One region of the Streptomyces sp. NPDC016851 genome, then DNA from elsewhere that is predicted to be linked to it. Evidence: riboswitches for the same ligand, from Rfam matches in the RefSeq annotation. Region 1 holds a riboswitch; each other region holds the start of a gene.
What was found. Region 1 has a riboswitch for cobalamin ahead of ACZ3I3_RS13115 (ribonucleoside-diphosphate reductase subunit alpha). Riboswitches for the same ligand answer to the same signal wherever they lie in the genome.
Positions count from the first base shown of each region.

Region 1 (7,208 bases):
GTCCAGGGCGGCGGTGAGCTCCTTGTAGGTCTTCGGGGGCGTCTTCACCCCGACCGAGCCCGCCATGTCCCCCCGCCAGTTGGCGACGCGGCCGCCGGCGTAGTACGGGACGCCGTAGGTCTTGCCCTCGTAGGTCACCGAGGCCTTGAGGCCGTCCAGCCAGGCGTCCGAGTTGTCGAACGTGCCGGCGTCGAGGGGGGCGAAGGCGCCCTTGACCATGTAGCCGAGCATCTCGGTGTTGCCCATCTCGACCACGTCGGGGGCCTTGTCGGTGGCGAGGACGGCGTCGAGCTTGGCGTTCTTGTCGGGCCAGCCGTAGTACTCGTGGTTGATCTTGAGACCGGGGTGCTTCTTCTTCACCGCCGCGTCGGCGGCCTTCACCAGGTCCGGCCAGTTGTTCTGCGCGTCGACGGTGAGCCAGACGGTCAGCTCCTTGGCGTCCGCGCCCTTGTCCGAGCCCCCGCTGCCGCCCTCGCCCCCGCACGCCGCGATGGAGACCACCATGCCCGCGATACCGATCGCGGATATCAGCTTGCGCTTCACGCCACCCTCCTCAGGGATGCCACCGACCCCCCTGCTCCCCGAACGTGGGGCCAGGACCCTGGACCAATGGTGTAGACCAGTAGGGGGAGCTTGGACCAGACCAGCAGGCCTGTCAAGGGTCCGGAATAAGCTCTGACCAGCCGTTATGCGACCTACATATGCAGGAACCTTTAAGTAAGAACCCGGCGAAAACCCGGCCGGACACGGCATACTCCAGGTAGACCACTTGGAGTTGTGGACTAGACCAAAAGCGCCGCCGACGGTATACAAGTGAGATCGTGTCGGCACAGGAGCCGGGAAGGCGGACCATGAGCACCGACATCAGCAGTGCGGAGAACGAGAGCGGGGCACCCGTCCGTACCGCACGCGTGCCCAAGTACTACCGCCTGAAGAAGCACCTGCTCGACATGACCGAGACGCAGGCGCCCGGCACGCCGGTCCCGCCCGAGCGCACCCTGGCGGCGGAGTTCGACACCTCGCGCACGACCGTGCGCCAGGCGCTCCAGGAACTGGTCGTCGAGGGCCGGCTGGAGCGCATCCAGGGCAAGGGCACGTTCGTCGCCAAGCCGAAGGTCTCGCAGGCGCTGCAACTGACCTCCTACACCGAGGACATGCGCGCCCAGGGCCTCGAACCCACCTCGCAGCTCCTGGACATCGGCTACATCACCGCCGACGACCGCCTCGCCGGGCTGCTCGACATCACGACCGGCGGGCGGGTGCTGCGCATCGAGCGGCTGCGCATGGCCAACGGCGAGCCGATGGCCATCGAGACCACCCACCTCAGCGCGAAGCGCTTCCCGGCCCTGCGCCGGTCCCTGGTGAAGTACACGTCCCTCTACACCGCGCTCGCGGAGGTCTACGACGTCCATCTCGCGGAGGCCGAGGAGACCATCGAGACTTCGCTGGCCACACCGCGCGAGGCCGGCCTGCTCGGCACGGACGTCGGCCTGCCGATGCTGATGCTCTCCCGGCACTCACTGGACCGGGACGGCCAGCCGGTGGAGTGGGTGCGGTCGGTGTACCGGGGGGACCGGTACAAGTTCGTGGCGCGTCTGAAGCGTCCCCAGGAGTAGCGCGCGCGGGGCGGTGCGACTGCTGCTGAGCTCGGTTTCTTTTGGGTACCGCATTACGGACGAGGGGTTCCGTTCCCGCCGCACCCTGACCTAGATTGCCTGCGCATTGCACAGGTGATCACTGAGGGGACGGAGCCGCCTGATGTCGCAAGCCCCAGAAGCCGGCAGAGGGGCGACGGTGACGCCGATGCGCGTCGTCATCGCTCTCTGCCTCATAGCGCCCTTCGTGGCCATGTTGTGGGTCGGCTCGTACGCCAAGACCGACCCGGCCTTCATCGGGATCCCGTTCTTCTACTGGTACCAGATGGCGTGGGTGCTGATCTCCACGGCGCTGACGATGATCGCCTACAAGCTGTGGCAGCGTGACCAGCGCGCCCGCTCTGCCGCGAAGGGCGGTGCGTCGCAGTGAAGGACGGCGTGAACGGCGTCGCACTCGCCGTCTTCATCTTCTTCTTCCTGGCCGTCACGGTCATGGGCTTCCTGGCCGCGCGCTGGCGCAAGGCCGAGAACGAGCACAGCCTCGACGAATGGGGCCTGGGCGGCCGCTCGTTCGGCACCTGGGTCACCTGGTTCCTGCTGGGCGGCGACCTGTACACGGCGTACACCTTCGTGGCCGTACCGGCGGCGATCTACGCGGCGGGCGCGGCCGGCTTCTTCGCGGTGCCCTACACGATCCTCGTCTACCCGCTGATCTTCACGTTTCTGCCCCGCCTGTGGTCGGTCTCGCACAAGCACGGGTACGTGACGACGTCCGACTTCGTGCGCGGCCGGTTCGGCTCGAAGGGCCTGTCGCTGGCGGTGGCCGTGACCGGCATCCTGGCCACGATGCCGTACATCGCGCTCCAACTGGTCGGCATCCAGGCCGTGCTGGACGTCATGGGCGTCGGCGGCGGTGAGGACACCAACTGGTTCATCAAGGACCTGCCCCTGCTGATCGCCTTCGGTGTGCTGGCGGCGTACACGTACTCGTCAGGTCTGCGTGCACCGGCGCTGATCGCGTTCGTGAAGGACACCCTGATCTACATCGTCATCGCGGTGGCGATCATCTACATCCCGATCAAGCTGGGCGGCTTCGACGAGATCTTCGCCAAGGCCGGCGAGGCGTACGGTCAGACCAACCCGGCGACGGGCGCTCCGCGCGGTGCGCTGGTGCCGGCGGAAGCGGGGCAGTGGACGTACGCCACGCTGGCGCTGGGCTCCGCGCTCGCGCTCTTCATGTACCCGCACTCGATCACGGCGACGCTGTCCTCGAAGAGCCGTGAGGTGATCCGCCGCAACACCACGATCCTGCCGCTGTACTCGCTGATGCTGGGCCTGCTCGCCCTGCTCGGCTTCATGGCGATCGCGGCCGGGATCAAGGTGCAGAACGGGCAGCTGGCCATCCCGCAGCTGTTCGAGACCATGTTCCCGGACTGGTTCGCGGGCGTGGCCTTCGCGGCGATCGGCATCGGGGCCCTGGTCCCGGCGGCCATCATGTCCATCGCGGCCGCGAACCTCTTCACCCGCAACATCTACAAGGACTTCATCAAGCCGGACGCCACGCCGGCCCAGGAGACCAAGGTCTCCAAGCTGGTGTCGCTGCTGGTGAAGGTGGGCGCGCTGGCCTTCGTCCTCACCATGGACAAGACGGTCGCCATCAACTTCCAGCTGCTGGGCGGCATCTGGATCCTGCAGACCTTCCCGGCCCTGGTGGGTGGCCTGTTCACCCGCTGGTTCCACCGCTGGGCGCTGCTCGCGGGCTGGGCGGTCGGCATGGTCTACGGCACGGCCGCGGCGTACGGCGTCGCCTCGCCGACCCAGAAGCACTTCGGCGGCTCGTCGAAGGAGATCCCGGGCATCGGCGAGATCGGCTACATCGGCCTCACGGCGTTCGTCCTGAACGTCGTCGTCACCGTCGTCCTGACCTTCGTCCTCAGGGCCCTGAAGGCCCCCGACGGCATCGACGAGACCAAGCCGGAGGACTACACGGCGGACGCGGGCGACCCCGGCGTCCAGGTGGAGCTTCCGCCGGCGACGGCGGGCACCTCGCACTGACTCGCAGGTGACAGCGGGCCGTCGGTGAGAAACCGGCGGCCCGTTGTCGTACCCGTCCCGCACACTCGGACCATGGACATCCTCATCCGGCGGGTGAAGCCCGCCGAACACGCCGCCCTCGGCGAGATCACCGCCCAGGCCTACCTGAAGGACGGCCTCCTCGACTTCGGGGAGAGCGACGAATACCTCGGCGAACTCAGGGACGTGGCCAAGCGGGCCACCGCCGCGGACGTCCTGGTGGCCACCCAAGGCGAACACCTCCTCGGTGGCGTCACCTTCGTCCCCTCCGGCGGTCCCATGGCCGACATCGCCCGGCCCTCGGAAGCCGAGATACGGATGCTCGCCGTCGCCCACGAGGCCCGCGGGCGCGGCGCCGGACAAGCCCTCGTCCGCGCCTGCGTCGACCGCGCCCGTGCGACGGACGGCTGTGTCCGCGTCGTCCTGTCCACACAGCGCACCATGCACTCCGCTCACCGCATCTACGAACGCCTCGGCTTCGTCCGTACCCCGGAGCGCGACTGGAACCCGATTCCGGAGCTCGCCGACATCACTCTCCTCACCTACGAGTTGACACTGTGAAACCGTCGCGACACTACATCTAGGGGTGCTTTTGCCACCCGGCACAAGATGTATGCTCGTGCTCGCTGTCGCCGCAGGGGAATCCGGTGCGAATCCGGAACTGTCCCGCAACGGTGTACCCATGCCTTTTTATGCCTGCATGGGAGTCAGTCCGAGGACCTGCCGACAGCGCGCCCGGCCGTCCGGCCGGTGTGCCTGACGTCCGGGCCTCGTGGAATGGGCCGGTGGACGCGACGCCGCGTGCGCTCGCGTGCTGCCCCCTGCCCTGCGAGGCCCCCGTGCCGAGCGAGGGAGAGCCCCACGTGACCATCGCGCCAGCCGATCCGGTCTCAGCCGCCGAAGAAGAGCACGACGGTCCTGGTGCCGCGCTGCTGCGGACCCTGACCGAGCTGACCGCCGACCTGCCCGACGCCGACCCCGGCCGGGTCGCCGCCGCCGCGCTGCGCGGCCGGTCCGCGCGGGCCGACGAGTCGGAGTTGCGCGAGCTGGCGACCGAGGCGGCCGCCGGCCTCATCTCCGAGGATCCCGCCTACTCCCGGCTGGCCGCGCGCCTGCTGACGATCGGCATCCGCGCCGAGGCCGCCTCGCAGGGCGTCACGTGCTTCACCGAGTCCGTCGCGGTGGGGCACCGGGAGGGCCTCATCGCCGACCGGACCGCCGAGTTCGTGCGCGTCCACGCCGCCCGTCTCGACGCCCTGATCGACACGGCCGCCGACGACCGCTTCGGCTACTTCGGCCTGCGCACGCTGCACAGCCGCTACCTGCTCCGCCACCCGATCACCCGCAAGGTGATCGAGACGCCCCAGCACTTCATGCTGCGCGTCGCCGCCGGTCTCGCCGAGGACAACACCCGCCGCTCCGTCGACGAAGTAGCCGCGCTCTACGGGCTGATGAGCCGCCTCGACTACCTCCCCTCCTCCCCCACCCTCTTCAACTCCGGCACGCGGCACCCCCAGATGTCGTCCTGCTACCTCCTCGACTCCCCCAAGGACGAGCTGGACTCGATCTACGACCGCTACCACCAGGTGGCGCGGCTGTCGAAGCACGCCGGCGGCATCGGCATCGCGTACTCCCGCATCCGTGCGCGCGGTTCGCTGATCCGCGGCACCAACGGCCACTCCAACGGCATCGTCCCGTTCCTGAAGACCCTCGACGCCTCGGTCGCCGCCGTGAACCAGGGCGGCCGCCGCAAGGGCGCAGCCGCGGTCTACCTGGAGACCTGGCACTCCGACATCGAGGAGTTCCTGGAGCTGCGCGACAACACCGGCGAGGACGCCCGCCGCACCCACAACCTGAACCTCGCGCACTGGGTGCCCGACGAGTTCATGCGGCGGGTGAACGCCGACGCGCCGTGGTCGCTGTTCTCCCCGTCGGACGTGCCCGAGCTGGCCGACCTGTGGGGCGAGGAGTTCGACGCCGCGTACCGGGCGGCCGAGGCGAAGGGCCTGGCGAAGAAGACCCTGCCGGCCCGCGAGCTGTACGGCCGCATGATGCGCACTCTCGCGCAGACCGGCAACGGCTGGATGACCTTCAAGGACGCCGCCAACCGCACCGCCAACCAGACGGCCGAGCCGGGCCACGTCGTCCACTCCTCCAACCTCTGCACGGAGATCCTGGAGGTCACCAGCGACGGCGAGACGGCGGTCTGCAACCTGGGGTCGGTCAACCTCGGCGCGCTCGTCGACCAGGCCGGCGGGGACATCGACTGGGAGCGGCTGGACGAAACCGTCCGCACCGCCGTGACGTTCCTCGACCGGGTCGTGGACATCAACTTCTACCCGACCGAGCAGGCGGGCCGTTCCAACGCCAGGTGGCGCCCCGTCGGCCTCGGAGTCATGGGCCTCCAGGACGTCTTCTTCAAGCTGCGCCTGCCCTTCGACTCGCCCGAGGCCAAGGCGCTCTCCACCCGCATCGCCGAGCGCATCATGCTCGCCGCCTACGAGGTCTCCGCCGATCTCGCCGAGCGCAACGGCCCGTTGCCGGCCTGGGAGAAGACCCGCACGGCCAAGGGGGTGCTCCACCCCGACCACTACGACGTGGAGCTGACCTGGCCGGAGCGCTGGGCGGCCCTGCGCGAGCGCGTCGCCGCGACCGGCATGCGCAACTCCCTGCTCCTCGCCATCGCGCCGACGGCCACGATCGCCTCGATCGCGGGCGTGTACGAGTGCATCGAGCCGCAGGTGTCCAACCTGTTCAAGCGCGAGACGCTGTCCGGTGAGTTCCTCCAGGTCAACTCCTACCTGGTGCAGGAGCTCAAGCGGCTCGGCGTGTGGGACGCACGCAGCCGGGAGGCCCTGCGCGAGGCCAACGGCTCGGTGCAGGACTTCGCCTGGATCCCCGAGGACGTGCGCGCCCTCTACCGCACGGCGTGGGAGATCCCGCAGCGCGGCCTGATCGACATGGCGGCGGCCAGGACCCCGTTCCTGGACCAGTCACAGTCCCTGAACCTCTTCATGGAGACGCCGACCATCGGCAAGCTCTCCTCGATGTACGCCTACGCCTGGAAGTCCGGGCTGAAGACGACGTACTACCTGCGTTCGCGCCCGGCGACCCGCATCGCCCGCGCGGCCCAGGCCGCTGTCCCCGGGCAGGCCACCCCGGACCCCGACGCGGTCGCCTGCTCCCTGGAAAACCCCGAGTCCTGCGAGGCCTGCCAGTAATGAGCACCCAGAACCTTCTCGACCCCGGCTTCGAGCTGACCCTCCGCCCCATGCGCTACCCGGACTTCTACGAGCGCTACCGGGACGCCATCAAGAACACCTGGACCGTGGAGGAGGTCGACCTCCACTCGGACGTCGCCGACCTCGCCAAGCTCTCCCCCGCGGAGCAGCACCTGATCGGCCGGCTGGTCGCGTTCTTCGCCACGGGCGACTCGATCGTCGCCAACAACCTGGTGCTGACGCTGTACAAGCACATCAACTCCCCCGAGGCGCGGCTGTATCTGAGCCGCCAGCTCTTCGAGGAGGCCGTGCACGTCCA
Region 1 is NZ_JBVHEP010000006.1:330,747-337,954, reverse strand. It holds gene ACZ3I3_RS13140 (extracellular solute-binding protein) at 1-543, opposite strand, end outside; gene ACZ3I3_RS13135 (GntR family transcriptional regulator) at 852-1,616, shown strand; gene ACZ3I3_RS13130 (DUF3311 domain-containing protein) at 1,759-2,025, shown strand; gene mctP (monocarboxylate uptake permease MctP) at 2,022-3,650, shown strand; gene ACZ3I3_RS13120 (GNAT family N-acetyltransferase) at 3,723-4,229, shown strand; cobalamin riboswitch at 4,282-4,410, shown strand; gene ACZ3I3_RS13115 (ribonucleoside-diphosphate reductase subunit alpha) at 4,532-6,889, shown strand; gene ACZ3I3_RS13110 (ribonucleotide-diphosphate reductase subunit beta) at 6,889-7,208, shown strand, end outside.

Region 2 (7,208 bases), on a different contig from region 1:
TGCGCCGCCATCTCGGGCCGGGGTACCGCATCCACGAGATCGAGAGCCGCTGCCGCACGCCCATGCACATCGACACGACGTTCGTCCTGCTCGCGCCCGGAAAGGTGCTGGTCAACCCCGAGTACATCGACGTCGACCGGCTGCCCGACGTCCTGAGCTCCTGGGACGTCCTGGTCGCCCCCGAGCCCGACCCGATCGACGAGACGCTGCTCAAGGTCACGTCGATGTGCGGCAAGTGGCTCAGCATGAACGTGCTCATGATCGACGAGCGGCGGGTGATCGCGGAGCGGCACCACACCGGCATGCTGCGCGCCCTGGAGAAGTGGGGTTTCGAGCCGATCCCGTGCGACCTGCTGCATTACGCGCCGTTCGGCGGCTCTTTCCACTGCGCGACGCTCGACATCCGGCGCCGCGGCTCACTCGAGTCCTACTTCGACTGACCGAGGACTCCGGGCCCCGTCAGCCTCCGGGCGCCCCTCAACCGCCGGGCGCCCCTCAGACTCCAGGCGCGCCCAGTCGTCCGGCCGCGAGCGCGGCGAGTTCCGCGGGCGTTCGCGGCCCCGGCTCCGTGTCCGTCAGCCATCCCTGCGCGCGGAGGAGTTCGGCCGCGGCGGCTCCCCACGGCAGCCGCAGGCCCGCCTCCCGGAGGAGGTCGGGGCGGGCCAGTGCCACGGGAGCGGGCCCTGTGCGGACTCCGGACGGGGTGAGGAGCGCCGCGTCGTCGGCCCAGCGCAGCGCGAGGTCGACGTCGTGGGTGGCCATCACCACCGTGGTGCCGGTCCCACGGAGCCCGTCGAGTGTCGTGAGGAGCCGTTCCTGGCCGTCGGGGTCGAGCCCGGCCGTCGGCTCGTCGAGGACGAGGACACGGGGCCGCATGGCGACCGCGCCCGCGATGGCGGTGCGTTTGCGCTGCCCGTAGGAGAGCAGATGGGTGGGCCGGTCTGCCAAGGCGGTGATGTCCAGGGCGGCGAGCGCCTCCGCCACCCGCGCCCGCACCTCCGCGTCGTCCAGGCCCAGATTCAGCGGCCCGAACGACACGTCCTGCTCGACGGACGCCGCGAAGAGCTGGTCGTCCGGGTCCTGCACCACCAGTTGCACGGTCGTCCGCAGCCGGGTCAGGCCCTTGCGGTCGTACGTCACCGGCTGCCCGTCGACCGTCAGCCGGCCCTCGCGGGGTCGCAGTCCGCCGCTGAGGAGCCGCATCAGCGTGGTCTTGCCGCTGCCGTTGCGGCCGAGCAGCACGAGCGCGCGCCCCTCGCGGATCTCGAAGTCGAGGCCGCTGAGCACGGCCGGGCCGTCCTCGTAGGCGAAGGACGCGCCCCGCAGGGCGACGAGGGCGGGCTCGCTCATGTCAGCGGCCTTTCCAGTACGAAGGTGAGGACGGCCAGCGCCGCGAGGAGCACACAACTGGCCGTCGTGAAGCGGACGGAGACACGGGCCTCGGGCACCAGGACGCGCAGGGTGCCGTCGTAGCCGCGCCCGGCGAGCCCGGCCTGGAGGCGGACCGCCCGGTCGAAGGCCCGCACGAACGCGGTGGCGCCGAGACCGCCGAGGGACCGCCAGGCCGCGGCCCGCGTGGTGTGCCCGAGCCGGGCCGCCTGCGCGTCACGGACCCGGCGCACGGAGTCCAGCAGCAGGAAACTCATCCGGTACGTCACGAGCGCCACGTCGACGACCGGCGCGGGCACCCCGGCCCGGACCAGCCGCGGCAGCAGGTCGGACATGGGCGTGGTGAACGCGAACAGCAGCACCCCCAGGGAGGCCGCCGAGGTGCGCAGCAGCAACTCCCCGGCCCGGACCGGCCCGTCACCGGCGAGGGAGACGAAGCCGCCCGGCCCGCCGACCTGCACGAGCAGCGTCAGCGCGCCGGTCACGCAGAAGCCCAGCGGCACCCGGTAGGCCCGCCACAGCCGGAGCCAGGGCACGCCCGCCGGCCCCAGCAGCACCACCAGGGCGGTCAGCAGCACCAGAGCCGCGCCCGGCCAGGGCGGCAGCGAGATCGCCAGGAGGGTCAGACCCAGCCCGAGCACGGCCTTGTCCACGGGATGGCGGCGGCGCCAGCGACTGCTGTGCGCCGCCGCGTCGATCGGCAGCACGCGGCTCAGGCCCCTTCGGCCGTGGACTCCTCGGCGGTACCGTCCGCCGGGTTCCCGGAGTCCCGCTCCCGCTCCAGCGCCCGCCGCTCACCCTGCCGCCTGCCCCGGCGCAGTCCGAAGTAGTAGGCGAGGACACCGGAGCCGATGGCCGCCTGGAGGGAGAACAGCGCCGACTCGATCTCACCGGACGGCGGTTCGTACAGGGGCGAGAACCAGGGCTTGTAGTCCGGCTCGATCTCGGTGATCGCCGTTTCCGCCTCGCCGTCGGCGCCCGTGAACGGCTCCTTCTTGTGGTCGCCGAGGCCGAGCGCGAGCGGCAGCACGGCGAGCGCGGCCACGGCGAGCAGCAGCAGGAGGTTGATCTTGGTGTTCCTGCTCATCGGGCCACCTCCTGGGTCTCGTTCCGGGACTGCTTGTCGGCGAGGAGCACACCCAGCCTGGTCAGTTCGCCCTTGCTGGACTGCACCAGCAGCCGCATCACGAGCACCGTCAGCAGTCCCTCGCTCACCGCGAGCGGGATCTGGGTGACGGCGAAGATGGAACCGAACTTGCCGAGGGCGCCCAGGAACCCGCTGCCCGGGTCGGGGAACGCGAGCGCCAGCTGCACGCTCGTGACGCAGTAGGTGGACAGGTCGGCGACGAACGCGGCGGAGAACACGGCGACCATCAGCGGCACGTCGTAGCGGCGCAGCAGCCGGTACACCGCGTAACCCGCCCAGGGGCCGGCGATCGCCATGGAGAAGACGTTGGCGCCGAGCGTGGTCAGACCGCCGTGCGCGAGCAGCAGCGCCTGGAAGAGCAGGGTGATGGTGCCCAGCACCGCCATGGCGGGCGGCCGGAACAGGATGGCCCCCAGGCCCGTGCCGGTGGGATGGGAGCAACTGCCGGTGACGGACGGCAGTTTCAGGGCGGACAGGACGAACGTGAAGGCGCCGGAGGCGCCGAGGAGCAGGGTGCTCTCGGGGTGCTCGCGCACCTCACGGGTGAGCGACCGGACTCCGTGGACGACGAACGGCGCGGACGCGACGCCCCAGGCGACGGCGTGCGCCGGAGGAAGGAAACCCTCGGCAATGTGCATGGCTCAGCAGACCCTCTCCAGCACCTCGTGGATGGTTGACGCGCCTTGGCCGGTCTCCTGGCTCACGGGTCCCACCGCCCGTACTCCGCCTTCCCGGGTCCGTGAGGACCCAGTGGCTGCCCGCGAGGGCTGGAGCCGGACTTCCCGATCACAGTGGCGAGGGCCGCACCGGCATCACACCGGATTTCCCGTTCACCAAGGCGTGGTGACAGTAATGCCGAGATAAGGGCCATGACAAGCCAGCCGAGGGGGCGCGCGAGGGGGCGCGTGAAGGGGCGACCGCTCGCACACCGGCGCGGGAGGGCTCAGTCGTCACCCTCGTCGCCCTCGTCCTCCCCGTTCTCCTCGGACCGCGGAGGCTGTTCCTGCCGGGGCTTGTCCGCCTTCTCCGGCGGGCCGCTGCTCACTTCCGGAGTGGGGCTGGTGGGGCCGGGCGTCGGTTCGGCGAGGGTCGGGGTGTCGGGTGCCGTGGGGGAGGGGGTGACATCGGCCACTGTGCCGGCGGCCGGAGTCGTGGCGGCCGCCGGGGCGGAGGCCAGGGGGTCGGCGGAGTCGGCGGAGTCGCCGGGCGAGGGGGCGGCCGGGCTGCTCGCGGACGGGGACGCGTCGGGTTCCGTGCCCTCCGTCGCGGTGTCGTCGGGCGAGAACAACTGCATGCCGGCGAGCATCGCGGCGAGGAAGACGGCCGCCGCGGCCACCACCGCGGCCGTTCTCCGGTGGTTGCCGAGACCGTTGCGCGGCGCGGCGCGACGGGAACGCCCGCCCGGGGCGGTCCGGGACCCCGTGGGCAGCGCGTGCGCGGTCGGGGCGCCGGTGCCGGCCGCCGCGTACGGTCCCGGCCCGGAGGACGGCCCCCGGGACGCCGAGTACGGCCCGGTCGCGGCGGCCGGCCCCGGGGACGACGCGTACGGCCCGCTCCCGGAGGCCGGCCCCGGCGGCACCGCCTCCGGCAGCGGCTCGGGCAGCCCCCGCCAGGCGCCGCCGGCGAACCACTCGGCGGCCTGCTGGGCCGTGGGCCGGTCCTCGGGCTGCTTGGCGAGCAGGGCGAGGAGGTAGCTCTCGAAGGCCGGCGGCAGACCGGAGACACCGAGTTCCCGGGGCGGTACGGGGGTGTTGTCGAGATGCTGGTGCAGGAGCGCGACGGCGGTGTCGGCCTGGAAGGGCGGGCGGCCGCTGAGGAGCTGGTAGAGCACGCACCCCAGGGAGTACATGTCGGAGGCGGGACCCGCGGGCCGGCCCAGGGCCCGTTCGGGCGCGAGGTAGAGGCCGGTGCCGACGATCTGGCCGGTGGCGGTGAGCGCGGCGCCCGGGTCGTCGAGGAATCGCGCGATGCCGAAGTCGCCGATCTTGAGGGTGCCGCCCGCGTCCAGCAGGAGGTTGGCGGGTTTGACGTCCCGGTGCACGATGCCCTGCTGGTGCGCGGCGGCGAGTCCGGCGGCGGCCTGCGCGGCGAGTCGGGCCACCTGCTCGGCGGGGAGCGCGCCGGAGGCGGACAGCACCCGGGCGAGGCTGTCGCCCTCGACCAGCTCCATCACCAGGTACAGCCGGTTGTCGTACTCGCCGAAGTCCAGGACCCCGACCACGTTGGGGTGGTTGAGACGCCCGGCCGTCTGCGCCTCCAGACGGAACCGGGAGGCCGCCGTGGCATCGGTGTCCTGAGGCAGCAGCAGCTTGACGGCCACCGCTCTGGCGAGCGTCTCGTCGTACGCACGCCAGACCTCTCCCATTCCGCCGCGCCCGATCTCAACGTCCAGCCGGTAGCGGCCCGCTAGCAGCACTCGTCCTCGTCCTATGCTCTTGGGAAGGTCCTCGCCGCAGGCCGCAACTCCCCGCGTCGGAGCGGGGGTTGGTTGGGGGGTGCCGCAGCCGACCCAGGATACTGGCGCCGCGTGACCATCGTTCCCCGGTGCGGTGCCCTGGGACGGCACGGCCCCGGAAACCGGGGAGCGCAGCAGCGTCCCGCCGGGGGTGACGGCGCGGCGCGTGGGGTTGCCGGCGCTGTCCCCCGTGCCTCCGGACACCGGCCGGGCCGCCGCTGTCCCTTCCCTCTTCCCTCTCTTTCCTCCCTTTCCTCCCTGCGCCCGCGCCCGTCGTCAGGCCGCCGCTGCCGCCCCCAGCGGCCGCTTCTCGCGGCGCGGCAGCAGTGCCACCGCCAGGGCGGGTACGGCCGCGAGGAGCAGCCAGGGCACGGCGGCCGGGAGGCCCGCGTCGAGCAGGGAACCGGTGGCCGCGCTGCCCGCGAGGACGATCAGGCCCGAGACGGACGACAGCGCACCCATGTAGAGGCCGATCCGGCCCTCCTCGGCGAGGTCGGGCACCCAGGCGCGGGCGGCGGGCACGACCAGCATCTGCCCCACGGTGAGCAGCACGACGAAGCCCGCCGCCGGCAGCAGCCCGGCCGTACCCGTCCAGCCCGCGGGGCGCGCCGCTGCCACCACCGCGAAACCCGACGCGATCAGCAGCAGCCCGGCGGTCATGGAGCGGCGCAGGTCGAGCCGGTCGCCCGCCCAGCGGGTCACGGGCATCTGAGCGAACACCACCAGCACCGAGGACAGGGCGAACAGCCAGGACAGCGGCGCCTGGGAGCCCGCCGCGCGCTGCACCTCGTCCGGCAGGGCGAGGTAGAGCTGGTTGTAGGCGAGCAGGTACGTGCCGTACGCGCAGCACAGCGCCAGGAAGCGGCGGTTGCGCAGCAGCGCCCGAGCCCCGCCCTTTTCCCGGGTCCGGACCCTGCCGGGGATGTGCTGCGGCATCAGCCACACGTGCCCGGCGAGGACGAGCACGAACACCGCGGCACCCGCGAGGCACGCGGTGCGGAAGTCGACGGCGAGCAGCAGCGCGCCGAGCAGTGGCCCGACGAAGGCCCCGGCCTGGCCGGCCACGCTGAACAGGGCCAGCAGACGGGTGCGTGAGCCGTGTCCCGCCTCCTCCCAGACCACCGCCTGGCGGGCCACCTCGGACTCCACGGCGGGGGAGAACAGCGCTGCGGCGAAGCCGATCACCAGAACCGCCCCGATCACGGCCCAGGTCGCCTGCGCGTACCCGAGCCACGCGAACCCGGCGATCCGCAGGACGCAGCCGGCCAGCACGACCGGGCGTACGCCGTAACGGTCGACGAGCGCGCCCCCGACCACGAACAGGCCCTGCTGGCTGAAGGTGCGCAGCCCGAGCACGAAGCCGACCAGCCAGCCCGCCATGCCGATCGCGGTGCCGAGGTGCTCGGCGAGGAACGGCAGCACGGCGAAGAAGCCGACGTTGAAGGCGAGTTGGGTCACGATCAGCAGCCGCAGCAGCGGGGACAGGTCCCGCCAGAGCCGCCAAGTGCTCTCGCGTGGGGCCCCGGGCGTCGAGCCGTCGGGTGTCTTGTCGCCGTTTGCGGGGGCGGCCCGGCGGGTCAGGGCGCGGGATATGAGGCCTGTCATCGTTCTTCTCTCGGTGAGAGGGACACGGGGGTCGGGAGGGCGTCGTCGGGGTCCGGCCGCTGCCGCGGGGCGGGCACGACCAGGTCGCCGGGCGGCTGCTCCGGGCTGCCGGCCCGCCCGCGCCGCCGGGGCAGTCGCACGCCGCCGGCGGCCGTCACCGCGAGGGCACCGAGCAGGGCGAGTACGGCGGCGGGGAAGAGGACGGCCCAGGGGGCGCGCTCGGCGTACGGTTGGTTCTCGGCGAGCAGCAGACCCCACTCGGGGGACGGCGGCTGCGCGCCCAGACCGAGGAAGCCGAGCGCGGCGAGGCCCAGCGCGACGCCGGGCAGCCGGAGCAGGGCGTGCCGGGCCACCGGCGGCAGGACGGCGGGCAGCAGTTCGTGCCGGAGGAGGTACCACCGCCCGGCGCCGAGCGCACGGGTGGCGGCCAGGTGGGTGGTCGCACGCTCCTGACGCAGCAGGGAGGACGTGTGCGCGGCCAGCGGGGACCAGGCCACGACGCCGACGGCGAGGGCGGGCGCCCAGGGGCCGCTGCCCGTGATGCCCGTGACGAGGAGCCCGGCCAGGACGGGCGGTACGGCGCTGACGGTGTCGACCAGCGGCCCGGACAGC
Region 2 is NZ_JBVHEP010000008.1:253,258-260,465, reverse strand. It holds gene ACZ3I3_RS15730 (amidinotransferase) at 1-440, shown strand, start outside; gene ACZ3I3_RS15725 (energy-coupling factor ABC transporter ATP-binding protein) at 496-1,350, opposite strand; gene cbiQ (cobalt ECF transporter T component CbiQ) at 1,347-2,096, opposite strand; gene ACZ3I3_RS15715 (energy-coupling factor ABC transporter substrate-binding protein) at 2,102-2,476, opposite strand; gene ACZ3I3_RS15710 (energy-coupling factor ABC transporter permease) at 2,473-3,174, opposite strand; cobalamin riboswitch at 3,205-3,389, opposite strand; gene ACZ3I3_RS15705 (serine/threonine-protein kinase) at 3,480-4,952, opposite strand; gene ACZ3I3_RS15700 (MDR family MFS transporter) at 5,268-6,596, opposite strand; gene ACZ3I3_RS15695 (ABC transporter permease subunit) at 6,593-7,208, opposite strand, start outside.
Region 2: it holds a riboswitch for cobalamin, as region 1 does, so the genes downstream of both, ACZ3I3_RS15710 (energy-coupling factor ABC transporter permease) here and ACZ3I3_RS13115 (ribonucleoside-diphosphate reductase subunit alpha) in region 1, are expected to answer to the same signal.

Region 3 (7,208 bases), on a different contig from region 1:
CGCCGAGGCTTCCGGCCGTGGCGGCGCTGGCGGCCCGCACGGCCGAGACCCACGGTGCGGACCATCCGGCCGTGGCCGCGCTGTGCGCCGACGTCGTGGCCGCGGCGGAGCGGGCCGAACCCGCCCAGCACGTGGTGACGTTGCTGCAACTGGCCCGGTCCCCGGCCACGGCCGGCCTGGTCGACGCGGAGGACCTGCTGGAGCGGACGCTCGCCCTCTCCGACGATCCCTGGGAACGCGTGGAGCGTGACGAGGCGCTGCGCGAGCTGTTCGCCATCCTCCTGGCCAGGTCTCCTGCGGCCGCACTGCGCCTGCTGTACGACCGGACTGCCGACGCCTGGGCCATGGTGACGGCGATGCTGGAGAACGCCGTCGCCCCGCTCCTCGATGCCCTGGGCCCGGACGCTCCGCTGCTGCTCCACCGGGCCCTGCGGCGTGCCGTGGCCTGCGTGTCGGCGCGGGGCCGCACGGACGTGTCGTCGATCGACGGTGTCCGTACGGCCCTCGGCGACTGACCGGGCAGGCGGTCAGTGGACGGCCACCCCAGTGACGGCCACCTCCCCGATGCTCCGCTCGATCTCCTCCGGCCGGGACGCCGACGCCCTGGCCCAGTAGTAGATCGCCAGCGAGAACACCGTGATGACCGCGATGTCCCACCACAGTCCGATGTGTCCCTGTCCGCCGAAGCCGCCCTGCCAGGAGATGACGCCCATGCCCAGCAGGTAGACGGGCAGCCACTGGGCGGCCCTCCAGTCGAGCCGGGGTGCGTCGGGCAGGCCCTTGCGGGTGGCGTACCAGGCGTATCCGCCGAGCAGGACGTAGCCGAGGACGATGGCCACACCCAGCCGCCACAGGGTGTCCCAGGTCGACCAGTAGATGATGAGGTTGGCCACCACGAAGGACAGCGGGGAGACGACGTTCCCGCCGGGCAGCCGGTAGGGCCGGGCGCGGTGCGGCAGCCGGTCGGCGAAGACGCCGTACGCCAGCGGGGCGCCCGCGTACATCAGCACGCTCGCCGAGGTGATGAAGCCGACCAGCTGCTGCCAGCTGGGGAACGGCAGGAAGCAGACCACGCCGGTCACGAAGGACACGATCAGCCCGAACCACGGCACGCCGCGCGCGTCGGTGCGCGTGAAGATCTTCGGAGCGTAGCCGTTGCGGGCCAGACCGTAGGAGACGCGGGAGGTGGCGGTGGTGTAGATCAGGCCGGTGCCGCCGGGGGAGACGACCGCGTCCAGGTACAGCACCACGCTCAGCCAGCCCAGCCCCAGCAGGGTGGCCAGCCCCGCCCAAGGGCCGCTGATACCGGGGTAGTCGAGCTTGGTCCAGCCGTGCGCGAAGGAGGCGAGCGGCAGGGCGGCGATGAAGACGACCTGGAGCAGGACGTAGATCCCGGCTCCGATGGCGACCGAGCCGAGCGTCGCGCGGGGCAGGTCACGGGCCGGGTCGCGGCTCTCGCCCGCCAGCTGGATCGCCTGCTCGAAGCCCAGCAGGGCGAAGATGATGCCGCTGGAACTGACGGCGCTCAGCACGCCGTGGGCGCCGAACGGGGCGAAGCCGTGCTCGGTGAAGTTGCCCGGGTGGAAGTTGCCCGCCGCGATGATGAAGATCGCGGCCAGCGGCACGGCCACCTTCCACCAGGTGGCCGCGCTGTTGGTGTGCGCCAGGAGCCGCACACCGAGGAAGTTGATCACGACGAACACGGCCATGAGGAGCACGGCGACGACGAACCCGCTCGTCGTCAGCGTCCCGTCCTCGGCGTGCTGGAAGCCCTGCGCCCAGTGCCAGTGCCCGGCGTAGCCGATCATGGCCTCGACCTCGATCGGTGCCACGGTCGCCGCCTGGAGCCAGGAGAACCAGCCGAACGACATGCCGGCCAGTCCGCCGAACGCGTAGTGCGGATACCGCGCCGTGCCGCCCGCGACCGGGAACATGCCGCCGAGTTCCGCGTGCACCAGGGCCAGCAGCACGATCGCGACCGCGCCGATCAGCCACGACAGGATCGCCGCGGGGCCGGCCGCCACGACCGCCTTCTCGGCTCCGTACAGCCACCCGGAGCCGATGATGGAACCGACCGACGCCCACATGAGCCCGATCAGTCCGACGTCCCGGCGCAGTCCGCCCGGACCCCCTTTTACCCCCGCTGCTGCCTGGTCGACGCTCACCATGAATCAAGGGGCCTCTCGTAAAAGAACTCGGTGAGTTCTGCGAGCAAGAGGCCTCAGATTAGGAATCGGTCAACCGGCGGCAGAAGGCGCGTTGTGCAGCCTTGACCGGGCGCGGGCATTTCCTGGAAAGCGCTTCAGGAATTCTGTACGCGGTGATGAGGAAGTCGTGGGATCTCGATCGCCGGGCAGCGGTCCATCACCATCTCCAGGCCCGCGGCACGGGTCCGGTCGTAGGCCGCCTCGTCGATGACGCCGAGCTGGAACCAGACGCCCTTGGCGCCCTTGGCGACCGCCTCGTCCGCCACCGATCCGGCGAGATCGCTGTTCACGAACACGTCCACGACGTCCACGTCGAAGGGGATGTCGGCGAGACTGGCGTACCCCTGCTCGCCGTGCACCGTCTCCGCCTTCGGATGCACGGGCACGACGCGCTTGCCGTAGCGCTGGAGCACCTCGGCCACGCCGTAGGCCGCGCGCCGCTGGTTCGACGACAGGCCCACCACGGCCCAGGTGTCGCCGAGCTCGGTGAGGATCCTGCGGACCGTTGCCTCGTCGCCGTACACCGGTGGCCTCCTGAAGAGTCGCGGAAGAACTGTTGTCCGCACAACGACGTACGGTGCCCGGTGATTCCCCCGCGCCCCCCGTGATAGCTTGCCGAGGCCAGTCGAACCCATGTACGTGGGTCAGGGAATCCGGTGCGAATCCGGAACTGACGCGCAGCGGTGAGGGGGACGGGCGGGGCCTCGGCCACTGGACGTCGCGTGTGACGTCCGGGAAGGCGCTCCGCACCGGACGAACCCGAGTCCGAAGACCTGCTGGCGGCCCCCGCGGCCGTACGCGGCGGGGGAGCACCGTACGACCGGGCTCCGCGATCGAGCCCTCGACGACTGAGGACTGGTTTCCCGTGCCCCTCGCCCGACCCGCCCGTGCCGCCGTCCTGCTCGCGGCCGGCTCCCTGCTCCTGGCCGGCTGCGGAGACCCGCCGGCCACCACGGCGAAAGCCGCCGTCACGCTCGACAACTGCGGCCACGAGGTGCGCGTGAAGGCCCCGCCGAAACACGCCGTCTCCCTCAACCAGGGCACCACCGAGATCCTGCTCTCCCTGGGCCTCGCCGACCGTCTCGCGGGCACGGCCACCTGGACCGACCCCGTGATGAAGGGGCTGGCGAAAGCCAACGCCAAGGTGCCGCGCATCGCCGACAACAACCCGTCCTTCGAACGGGTCCTGGACACCGGCCCCGACTTCGTCACGGCGTCCTTCGTCTCCACCCTCGGCCAGGGCGGCGTCGCCACCCGCGAGCAGTTCGAGAAGCTCGGCGTCCCCACGTACGTCTCCCCGTCGGACTGCGCCGGCAAGGACAACTCCGGCGACGGGGACGGCGCACGCGCCAAGGCGCTGGGCATCGACACCATCTACGACGAAGTGCGCGACCTGGCCACCGTGTTCGGGGTGCCGGACCGGGGCGACAAGCTCGTGGCCTCCCTGCAGCGGCGCACGGCGAAGGCCACGCGGGGCATCCAGGCCTCCGACGTCACCCTCCTGTACTGGTTCGCCAACTCCGAGTCGCCCTACATGGCGGGCTGTTGCGGAGCGCCCGGCATCATCACCCGGGCCCTCGGCGCGAAGAACGTCTTCGGCGACACGCACGAGGAGTGGCCGCAGATCAACTGGGAGACGGTCGCCGAACGCGACCCCGACGTCCTCGTCATCGGCGATCTCACCCGCAAGTCGCAGACCGCCGAGTCGGCCGCGAAGAAGATCGCCTTCCTGGAGTCCAACCCGGTCACCAGGAACATGGACGCGGTCAGGCACAAGCGGTACGTGCTGCTCAGCGGGCAGGCCATGAACCCGACCATCCGCACCGTCGAGGGCGTGGAACAGGTCGCCGCCGGACTGCGCGAGTTCGGGCTCGTGAAGTGACCGTCCGCGGGCTCGGGTTCGGTGCCGCTGGGGTCCTGCTGCTGGCCGTCTCCCTGGCCCTGGCGATCACCGTCGGCCCGGCCGACATCCGGATCGCGGACGTCTGGTCCGCCGTCGCGGCCCATCTCGGACTCGGCAGCTCGGACCTGACGCCGATCCGCGACGGGATCGTCTGGCAGCTGCGGCTGCCGCGCACCCTGCTCGCGGCCGTGTGCGGGGCCGGACTGGCCGTCTGCGGGGCGGTGATGCAGTCGCTGCTGCGCAACCCGCTCGCCGACCCGTTCGTGCTCGGGGTGTCCTCCGGCGCCTCCACCGGCGCGGTCGTGGTCGTCGTCCTGGGCGTGGGCGGCGGCGCCGTCTCGGTGTCCGCGGGCGCGTTCCTCGGCGCCCTGGTGTCCTTCGCGCTGGTGCTGCTGCTCAGCCACACCCTCGGCGGCACCACCGACCGGGTCGTCCTCGCGGGCGTCGCCGCCATGCAGCTCTTCTCCGCGCTCACCTCCTTCGTCGTGATGACCGCCGCCGACGCCGAGACGACCCGGGGCGTGCTGTTCTGGCTCCTCGGCTCGCTCGGCGGCGCGGGCTGGACCGACGTGTGGCTGTGCCTGGGCGTCCTGGCCGTGGCGCTGGTGGTGTGCCTGTCGTACGCCCGTACCCTCGACGCCTTCGCCTTCGGGCAGGACGCGGCGGCGGCGCTCGGGGTGTCCGTGGCCCGCACCCGCCTGGTGCTGCTGTGCGTCACGGCCCTGCTCACGGCCGCGCTGGTCAGCTCGGCCGGGGCGATCGGCTTCGTCGGACTGGTCCTGCCGCACGCCGCGCGGGCCGTGGCCGGTCCCGGGCACGCCCGGCTGCTGCCGGTCACGGCCCTCGCCGGAGCGGTGTTCCTGGTGTGGGTGGACACCCTCGCCCGTACGGTGCTGGACCCCCAGGAGGTGCCGGTGGGAGTCGTGACGTCGCTGATCGGGGTGCCGGCGTTCGTGGTGGTGCTGTACCGGACGCGGAGGGTGCGGTGAGCGGGGTGGGGGCGGCGAAGAGCGGTGCCGGACTGCGGGCCGACCGGGTCGGTCGCCGTGCCGACGGGCGTCTCATCCTCGACGGTGTCGTCCTCGTGCCCGAGACCGGTTCCACCGTCGGCGTCCTCGGCCCGAACGGCTCCGGCAAGTCCACGCTGCTGCGGCTGCTGGCGGGGTTGCTCACGCCGACCGCCGGAGTCGTCACCCTCGACGGCACGCCGCTGGGCGACCTGCCCCGCCGCACCGTCGCCCGCCGCCTCGCGGTGGTCGAGCAGCAGGCCGACACGCAGGTCGAGTTGACGGTGGTGGACGTCGTACGGCTGGGCCGTGTGCCGCACCGCCGCGCCTGGACGCCCGGCTCGGCGGACGACGAACGGGCCGTGCGCGAGGCCCTGAAGCGCGCCGGCCTCGCCGACCGCGCCGACCAGCCCTGGCACACCCTCTCGGGCGGCGAACGCCAGCGGGCGCAGATCGCCCGCGCGCTCGCCCAGGAACCCCGCGAACTCCTCCTGGACGAGCCCACGAACCACCTCGACATCCATCACCAGCTCGATCTGCTCGCCCTGGTCACCGGCCTGCCGGTCACCACCGTCGTCGCCCTGCACGACCTCAACCTCGCGGCGATGTACTGCGACGAGGTCGTCGTCCTGAGCGCGGGGCGGGTCGTGGCGGGTGGCCCTCCCGGCGATGTCCTGACCGAGGAACTCATCGCCGAGGTGTACGGCGTACGGGCCGCCGTCACCCGTGACGGCCCCGAGCAGCGGCCGCACGTGCGGTTCCTGGGGACGATGGGCTGAGGGGCCGGCGGGCCGGCGGGAGGCGGGCGGGGTGGGCGATTCACGCCATGGTGGTTCGAGCGGCTGGACGGCGGACGGCCGGGCTGTGCGAGGCCGGTGCGTGTGGGCTGGGCGTCGCGTCACGGTGGCCGGACCGGCCGGCGTGTCATTGGCCGGCACGTCTGGGCGCGGTGGTCGGGTTCGGCGGGTGGGTCGTCGGTGAGGGTGGCTTCCGCCGTGGTGGCCTGGCCTGGCGGGTGGGCTGTTGGTGGGTGGCTTCCGGCGCGGTGGCCGGGTTCGATGGGCGCCTCGGTGGTGGCCTGGTCCCGCGGGTCGGTGGTTGGTGGCCGGTTTCGGGCAGTGTGGTCCGACGGACCGGCGCCCCGTTCGCGGGGTGATTCCCGCCCCGGTGACCTGGTCCGTACGGCACGCCATTGGTGGGGTGTTCTCGCCACGGTGGCCGGAAAAAGCCGCACATGCCTGCGTGTGCCCGCCCACCCGGCCTACGCTCGCCTCGTGCTGCGCATCATCGACGCCCGGACCGGCGAGCCGGTCGACGCCGCCCCGGCCCGCCGGGGCCTGACCCGTGTCGAGGTGCACGCGCCCGGCTCCGAGCTGACCGATCTGCGGGTGCTGCTCGTGGCGGACCTGCTCGTGCGGGCGCTGGAGCTCGGCGGCACACCGGTGTGGGCCCTGCTGACCGGCGGGCACCGCCGGGCCGAGCTGCGCGCGGACGCCACGGCCCTCGGCATCCGCCCCTTCGAGGACAGCCCCGACGTCAGCGCCGGACTCGGCGAGGCCCAGGTCGTCCATGTCACCGCCGAGGGCGGGGCGACCCCCGACGGGGTGCGGATCGCTGTCGCGCCTGTCGAGACGACCGGACCGGCCACGTCGGTCGGCGCGTCGGTGGGCTCGGACCTGCCGCTGAGCGAGTCGGCGACGCGCGAGTCGGTGGCGTCGGACCTGCCGCTGAGCGAGTCGGCGGCGCGCGAGTCGGTGACGTCGGGCCCGTCGGCCGGTGAGCCGGCGGAGCCGGACCCGGCGAGCGGCCAGTCGGTGGGACCGGGACCGCTGGGCGGTGTCGAACCCGCCGTCCTGCGCCTCGCCCTGTTCACCCGGCACCACAACGCCCCCGTCCGGCTGGAGGCCGACGTCCTGCGCGAGGCCGAGGCCACCCTCGCCCGGTGGCGCGGCGCGGTCGCCCGTTGGGCCCGGCGGCCCTCCCGGCCCGTGCCCGACGACGTGCGCGGGCGGCTGCGCGACGCCTGGGACGACGATCTGGACGTGCCACGGGTGCTGGACGTGCTGCGGGGCGTGGAGAACGAGCCGGACC
Region 3 is NZ_JBVHEP010000022.1:91,989-99,196, forward strand. It holds gene ACZ3I3_RS30300 (hypothetical protein) at 1-515, shown strand, start outside; gene ACZ3I3_RS30305 (APC family permease) at 528-2,168, opposite strand; gene ACZ3I3_RS30310 (CoA-binding protein) at 2,303-2,731, opposite strand; cobalamin riboswitch at 2,813-3,002, shown strand; gene ACZ3I3_RS30315 (ABC transporter substrate-binding protein) at 3,073-4,089, shown strand; gene ACZ3I3_RS30320 (FecCD family ABC transporter permease) at 4,086-5,099, shown strand; gene ACZ3I3_RS30325 (ABC transporter ATP-binding protein) at 5,096-5,896, shown strand; gene ACZ3I3_RS30330 (hypothetical protein) at 6,392-7,208, shown strand, end outside.
Region 3: it holds a riboswitch for cobalamin, as region 1 does, so the genes downstream of both, ACZ3I3_RS30315 (ABC transporter substrate-binding protein) here and ACZ3I3_RS13115 (ribonucleoside-diphosphate reductase subunit alpha) in region 1, are expected to answer to the same signal.